2 regions of the Anaerobacillus sp. CMMVII genome follow, and region 2 is predicted to be linked to the other one. Evidence: a T-box and tRNA genes for the amino acid it is inferred to sense, from the RefSeq annotation. Region 2 holds a T-box; the other holds one or more tRNA genes.

Region 1 (3,395 bases), on a different contig from region 2:
CAGAGAGTCGCCTTCGCCACTGGTGTTCCTCCATATATCTACGCATTTCACCGCTACACATGGAATTCCACTCTCCTCTTCTGCACTCAAGTCTCCCAGTTTCCAATGACCCTCCACGGTTGAGCCGTGGGCTTTCACATCAGACTTAAGAGACCGCCTGCGCGCGCTTTACGCCCAATAATTCCGGACAACGCTTGCCACCTACGTATTACCGCGGCTGCTGGCACGTAGTTAGCCGTGGCTTTCTGGTTAGGTACCGTCAAGGTACCGCCCTATTTGAACGGTACTTGTTCTTCCCTAACAACAGAACTTTACGACCCGAAGGCCTTCATCGTTCACGCGGCGTTGCTCCGTCAGACTTTCGTCCATTGCGGAAGATTCCCTACTGCTGCCTCCCGTAGGAGTCTGGGCCGTGTCTCAGTCCCAGTGTGGCCGATCACCCTCTCAGGTCGGCTACGCATCGTCGCCTTGGTAAGCCATTACCTTACCAACTAGCTAATGCGCCGCGGGCCCATCCTGTAGTGTTAGGTAAACCCAACTTTTACTTTCGAGCCATGTGACTCAAAAGATTATCCGGTATTAGCTTCGGTTTCCCGAAGTTATCCCAGTCTACAGGGCAGGTTGCCCACGTGTTACTCACCCGTCCGCCGCTAACAATTGAGAGCAAGCTCTCAATTGTCCGCTCGACTTGCATGTATTAGGCACGCCGCCAGCGTTCGTCCTGAGCCAGGATCAAACTCTCCATAAAAGTGTTTGATATAGCTCAAAAATTTTGTTACATTGACGAGATATTTTACTACCTCTTTAATTCGCTTGGCTGTGTGTTCAGTTTTCAAAGAACAATACTAATGTCGTTTTAGCGACAAGAATTTAATTGTATCAGACTTTTATTAAATCGTCAACAACTATTTTTTTCTGTAAAATTGCGTGTAAACAACAACTTTACTATCTTAGCACTTATAAATAAGTAAGTCAATATTTATTTATAATTTTTGGTGGAGCCTAGCGGGATCGAACCGCTGACCTCCTGCGTGCAAGGCAGGCGCTCTCCCAGCTGAGCTAAGGCCCCATATAAATGGTCGGGAAGACAGGATTTGAACCTGCGACCCCCTGGTCCCAAACCAGGTGCTCTACCAAGCTGAGCCACTTCCCGAGATTACAAATTAATTTCACTAACCAAACATGCTCCTGAGCCACTTCGTTTGCTCGTCGCAAACCTGCAGTGATGCTCATTCGAGGTAGTTGGTTTGGTGCGCCCTGAGAGATTCGAACTCCCGACCTTTTGATTCGTAGTCAAACACTCTATCCAGCTGAGCTAAGGGCGCAAATAACTATAGTTAGTATAGTTATATATTCAATTATGCTTCTGCGTTGCAAGCTGCTCGTCGCATAATTGCGAAGAAGCGTTACAGGAAGCTAATTTGGTACCGAGGGCCGGACTTGAACCGGCACGATAGTCACCTACCGCAGGATTTTAAGTCCTGTGTGTCTGCCAATTCCACCACCCCGGCAAAGCAGACTATAAAATTGGAGCGGAAGACGAGGTTCGAACTCGCGACCCCCACCTTGGCAAGGTGGTGTTCTACCACTGAACTACTTCCGCAAATTTGTGGTGCGGGTGAAGGGACTCGAACCCCCACGTCAAAGACACTAGATCCTAAGTCTAGCGCGTCTGCCAATTCCGCCACACCCGCATATAAGAGTTATTTAACACTATAAATAACATGGTGAGCCATGAAGGATTCGAACCTTCGACCCTCTGATTAAAAGTCAGATGCTCTACCAACTGAGCTAATGGCTCCTGTTTAAAGGAAACTTAGAGTGCCGGCCAGAGGACTTGAACCCCCAACCTACTGATTACAAGTCAGTTGCTCTACCAATTGAGCTAGGCCGGCATATTAAGATAAGTTATTTTGTTCCACTTTTTTAGGCAAAAAATTTGGTGGAGGATGACGGGTTCGAACCGCCGACCCCCTGCTTGTAAGGCAGGTGCTCTCCCAGCTGAGCTAATCCTCCGGATTTTATCTAGCAACGTCCTACTCTCACAGGGGGAAACCCCCAACTACCATCGGCGCTGAAGAGCTTAACGGTCGTGTTCGGCATGGGAACGAGTGTGACCTCTTCGCTATCGCTACTAGATTATTTGAAGAAAGTTCATTCCTTCAAAACTAGATAACACACATTTAAGGCTTGAGTAAAATTCAATCCGTTTATTTAGAATTTGGTATTTACTGCTTCGAGCTACTCACGCAACTCAAAACTCTACACTCATCACTCTAAACTTATTTATAGGATAAGTCCTCGACCGATTAGTATCTCTCAGCTCCACACGTCACCGTGCTTCCACCCGAGACCTATCAACCTCATCATCTTTAAGGGGTCTTACTGGATTAACTCCAAGGGAAATCTCATCTCGAGGGGGGCTTCATGCTTAGATGCTTTCAGCACTTATCCCTTCCACACGTAGCTACCCAGCTATGCTCCTGGCGGAACAACTGGTACACCAGCGGTGTGTCCATCCCGGTCCTCTCGTACTAAGGACAGCTCCTCTCAAATTTCCTACGCCCGCGACGGATAGGGACCGAACTGTCTCACGACGTTCTGAACCCAGCTCGCGTACCGCTTTAATGGGCGAACAGCCCAACCCTTGGGACCTACTTCAGCCCCAGGATGCGATGAGCCGACATCGAGGTGCCAAACCTCCCCGTCGATGTGGACTCTTGGGGGAGATAAGCCTGTTATCCCCAGGGTAGCTTTTATCCGTTGAGCGATGGCCCTTCCATGCGGAACCACCGGATCACTAAGCCCGACTTTCGTCCCTGCTCGACTTGTAGGTCTCGCAGTCAAGCTCCCTTTTGCCTTTGCACTCTACGAATGATTTCCAACCATTCTGAGGGAACCTTTGGGCGCCTCCGTTACTGTTTAGGAGGCGACCGCCCCAGTCAAACTGCCCACCTGACACTGTCCCCGAACCGGATCACGGTCCTAGGTTAGAATTTCAATACAATCAGGGTAGTATCCCACCGACGCCTCCACCGAAGCTGGCGCTCCGGGTTCTCAGGCTCCTACCTATCCTGTACAAATTGTACCAAAATCCAATATCAAGCTACAGTAAAGCTCCATGGGGTCTTTCCGTCCTGTCGCGGGTAACCTGCATCTTCACAGGTAATATAATTTCACCGGGTCTCTCGTTGAGACAGTATCCAAATCGTTACACCATTCGTGCGGGTCGGAACTTACCCGACAAGGAATTTCGCTACCTTAGGACCGTTATAGTTACGGCCGCCGTTTACTGGGGCTTCAATTCAGAGCTTCTCCTTACGGATAACCCCTCCTCTTAACCTTCCAGCACCGGGCAGGTGTCAGCCCCTATACTTCGCCTTGCGGCTTCGCAG
Region 2 (3,395 bases):
TGGTAATAGGCTCTCTCGCTAATATCGACGATTTGCTTATTTATTCCATAGCTATCTGATAAATAAAGGTTCCCGTTTAAGTCAGCAACACCGAGCCTTATGTAGCCGCTATCTTCGACCTTTTGAAGTAGGATCGACATTTTTGTCATGATATCTTCATTCGGGTCACTAAGCGCGTCAATATTTGCCAACCCTTCTAAGTAGGTAAATCGATTATCAATTCGACTTTCGGTGAGTCGTGCTCCTTCCTGTACGACTGATTGTAACCCCGACTCTGCTTCAGCAACGATTAATTTGCTTGCATTATTTAAAATAAAAAAACCTAACAAACTTGATGCAATAAAGATTACTACTGAAAAAAAGACTACTAATTTTGTTTTGATACTCTTCATTCTTACACCGCTTTCTTATGCTGACTGAGTAGTTTATCTAGTATATTATATTTTAATAGAATAAAAGCTACAATGACATTTACTATATACAAATCGACATGTTTGTGAATGGTTTTGATTCTAAAAAATAAAAAACCAAGCTCAGTTATTCTAAGCTTGGTTTTCAAACAGATATTAAAACTGCATTTTAGCTTCTAAGAAGCTCTTTAGGTCAGCAATTGCGACGCGTGTTTGCTCCATTGTGTCGCGGTCACGAACTGTTACCATGTTATCTTCTTGAGAGTCGAAGTCATAAGTGATACAGAATGGTGTACCGATTTCATCATGGCGACGGTACCGTTTCCCGATTGAACCAGCTTCATCATAATCTACCATGAAACTCTTCGCAAGATCAGCAAATACCGCTTGTGCTCCATCAGATAATTTTTTTGATAAAGGTAAGACTGCAGCTTTAAAAGGTGCTAAAGCTGGGTGCAACTGCATGACTGTACGGCTTGTGCCGTCTTCTAATTGTTCTTCTTTATAGGCGTCGATTAGGAACGCTAATGTCACACGGTCAGCACCTAATGATGGTTCGATACAATAAGGAATGAAACGCTCATTCGTTTCTTGATCATGATAGTTGAAGTCTTCACCAGAAAACTCCATATGTTGCTTCAAGTCGAAATTCGTACGTGATGCAACACCCCACAACTCGCCCCAACCGAATGGGAATTTATATTCAAAATCAGTCGTCGCGTTACTGTAGTGAGATAACTCATCATCAGCGTGATCACGCATACGAACGTTTTCCTTCGTTAATCCAAGACCAGTTAACCATTTGTCGGCTGAGTCTTTCCAGAAATCAAACCATTTTAATTCTTCACCAGGCTTACAGAAGAATTCAAGCTCCATTTGTTCGAATTCACGAGTACGGAACGTGAAGTTCCCTGGAGTGATTTCGTTACGGAAGCTCTTACCGATTTGGCAAATACCAAACGGTAATTTTTTACGCATTGTTCTTTGAACATTTTTAAAGTTAACGAAGATTCCTTGTGCTGTTTCTGGACGAAGGAAGATTTCATTTGTGCTTGTTTCAGTAACCCCTTGGAAGGTTTTAAACATTAAGTTGAACTGACGAATTGATGTGTAATCCATCGCCCCACAATCAGGACAAACGATGTTGTGCTCTTGAATTAGCTCTTCCATCTTTTCAAACGAAAGACCATCAACAACCATTTCAATTCCTTTTGCATCTAACGCATTTTCAATAATTTTATCTGCACGATGTCTTGCTTTACACTTTTTGCAGTCGATCATTGGGTCATTAAAGTTACCAATATGACCAGAAGCTTCCCATGTACGAGGATTCATTAAGATTGCAGCATCAAGTCCGACATTGTAAGGTGACTCCTGAACAAACTTTTGCCACCAAGCCTTTTTTACATTGTTTTTCAGCTCCACACCTAGTGGACCGTAGTCCCACGTGTTTGCTAGACCTCCATAAATTTCAGAGCCAGGAAAGATAAACCCACGGTGCTTCGCATGCGATACGATTTGATCCATAGTTACATTTGACATTTTAGTCACTCCTTATAGATTTTTTTGGTGTCCTTTTTTGGTGTCTGACACCCCAGATGGACAAATTACTCTGTTTTTCCACCTGAGGTAAACACCTCTTATAAATTATTTGAAAAGCCGTTTCAACGACAGTTAGTTATCGTCCACCTAGCGTGGAAAACGCAACGATTTTGTCCACGAGCGGTGTCTGACACCAAATAAATACAAAAAACTCCCGTCTCTAGGCTTTTCTAGCCTAGGGACGAGAGTTATCTCCCGCGGTTCCACCCTAGTTGGTATACAGGATCATATACCCACTTTATCGTAAAAACTCCAGACTGCCGTTTCGTTAAATGTCTTCGCTAGGCTCTCACCGGCCCTAGCTCGCTTGGGAAGCTTAATTTAACTACTATTCGTCCTTCACAGTTCTATATAGTAAGTACAAAAAGTCCGGAAACAATAGGCGGCAAATCTCTTCGTCAGCTTGTTCTTCCGATACTCACGTATTGTCTCTATACGCTCCGTTTCTCAGAACTACGCTTCCTCGATCTTTTTACCTCTTGTCGTCCTCCTTTTTGAACATCTATTATTAAATTTTATTGTTGTTTATCATACCAAATCTTACAAGTGTCGTCAAACCTATTTTCAGAAAAAAATGCGAGAAATATACATCCTCCCAATAATTTTTCGTTACATATCCCTGCTACTCTCCGCAGAAAATAGAAATTAGAAAGGAGCTGATACAAATGGGACGTGCTCGTAAACAAAAAACACGTGACAGAAACAAAAATAGTTTGCCGCAAACACCAAAGAAAGACATTGCCACAACTGACGAGGATCTGCAATGGGCCAAGGAAATTGATGGTAAGTATGATGTGAGAGACTAAGGTGCAGTTTTGAGTGTAGAGTTTTGAGTTGTGAGGGCTTCGAGGCCTTTTAAACCTTAACTCTACACTTAAATTCATTGCCTCTACTTAGCTTCTAGTATATCCTTCACTTGTCTGATTGTTGGGAGGGCGGTCATTGCACCTTTGGTTGAGGCAGCTAGGCCACCGGAGACACTGGCAAACTCGGCAATTTCCTTCGCTTCTTCTAAAGATAAATTCATAATCCCTTTGCCGCGCTTTTGCAGCTTATATAAAATACCCGAAACAAAGGCATCTCCAGCACCAGTCGTATCAACAGCGTCTACTTTCATCGCTTCAACATGAGCCTTTTCACCGTTTACAAAAACATAGCTTCCCTCTGCACCTAACGTAATGAATACAAGTGGAATGTTGTATTGAGCTAATGCAGCAATTCCCTGGTCAATCTCTGTTTCACCAGTTATAAATTCTAATTCTTCCTCAGAGATCTTTAAAACATCAACTTCACCTAGCATTGAAACAATCATTTCTCGAGCCTGTTCAGCACTTCCCCATAGCCCAAGGCGTAAGTTAGGATCATAAGATACGATTAAACCAT

Evidence for each region. A T-box is a leader RNA that pairs with one kind of tRNA and senses whether it is charged. The one in region 2 lies ahead of H1D32_RS21915 (glycine--tRNA ligase), so its partner is inferred to be a tRNA-Gly.
Region 1: it encodes a tRNA-Gly, which carries the amino acid that the T-box ahead of H1D32_RS21915 (glycine--tRNA ligase) is inferred to sense. The anticodon was not compared.

Annotation. Positions count from the first base shown of each region.
Region 1 covers NZ_JACEHK010000001.1:118,299-121,693, reverse strand. Annotated here, with positions in the region: rRNA gene H1D32_RS00610 (16S ribosomal RNA) at 1-748, opposite strand, end outside; tRNA gene H1D32_RS00605 (tRNA-Ala) at 994-1,069, opposite strand; tRNA gene H1D32_RS00600 (tRNA-Pro) at 1,077-1,153, opposite strand; tRNA gene H1D32_RS00595 (tRNA-Arg) at 1,249-1,325, opposite strand; tRNA gene H1D32_RS00590 (tRNA-Leu) at 1,423-1,511, opposite strand; tRNA gene H1D32_RS00585 (tRNA-Gly) at 1,529-1,603, opposite strand; tRNA gene H1D32_RS00580 (tRNA-Leu) at 1,611-1,694, opposite strand; tRNA gene H1D32_RS00575 (tRNA-Lys) at 1,726-1,801, opposite strand; tRNA gene H1D32_RS00570 (tRNA-Thr) at 1,823-1,895, opposite strand; tRNA gene H1D32_RS00565 (tRNA-Val) at 1,941-2,016, opposite strand; rRNA gene rrf (5S ribosomal RNA) at 2,024-2,139, opposite strand; rRNA gene H1D32_RS00555 (23S ribosomal RNA) at 2,290-3,395, opposite strand, start outside.
Region 2 covers NZ_JACEHK010000017.1:86,391-89,785, reverse strand. Annotated here, with positions in the region: gene H1D32_RS21920 (methyl-accepting chemotaxis protein) at 1-392, opposite strand, end outside; gene H1D32_RS21915 (glycine--tRNA ligase) at 567-1,952, opposite strand; T-box leader at 2,187-2,364, opposite strand; gene H1D32_RS21910 (YfhD family protein) at 2,678-2,818, shown strand; gene H1D32_RS21905 (aminoimidazole riboside kinase) at 2,902-3,395, opposite strand, start outside.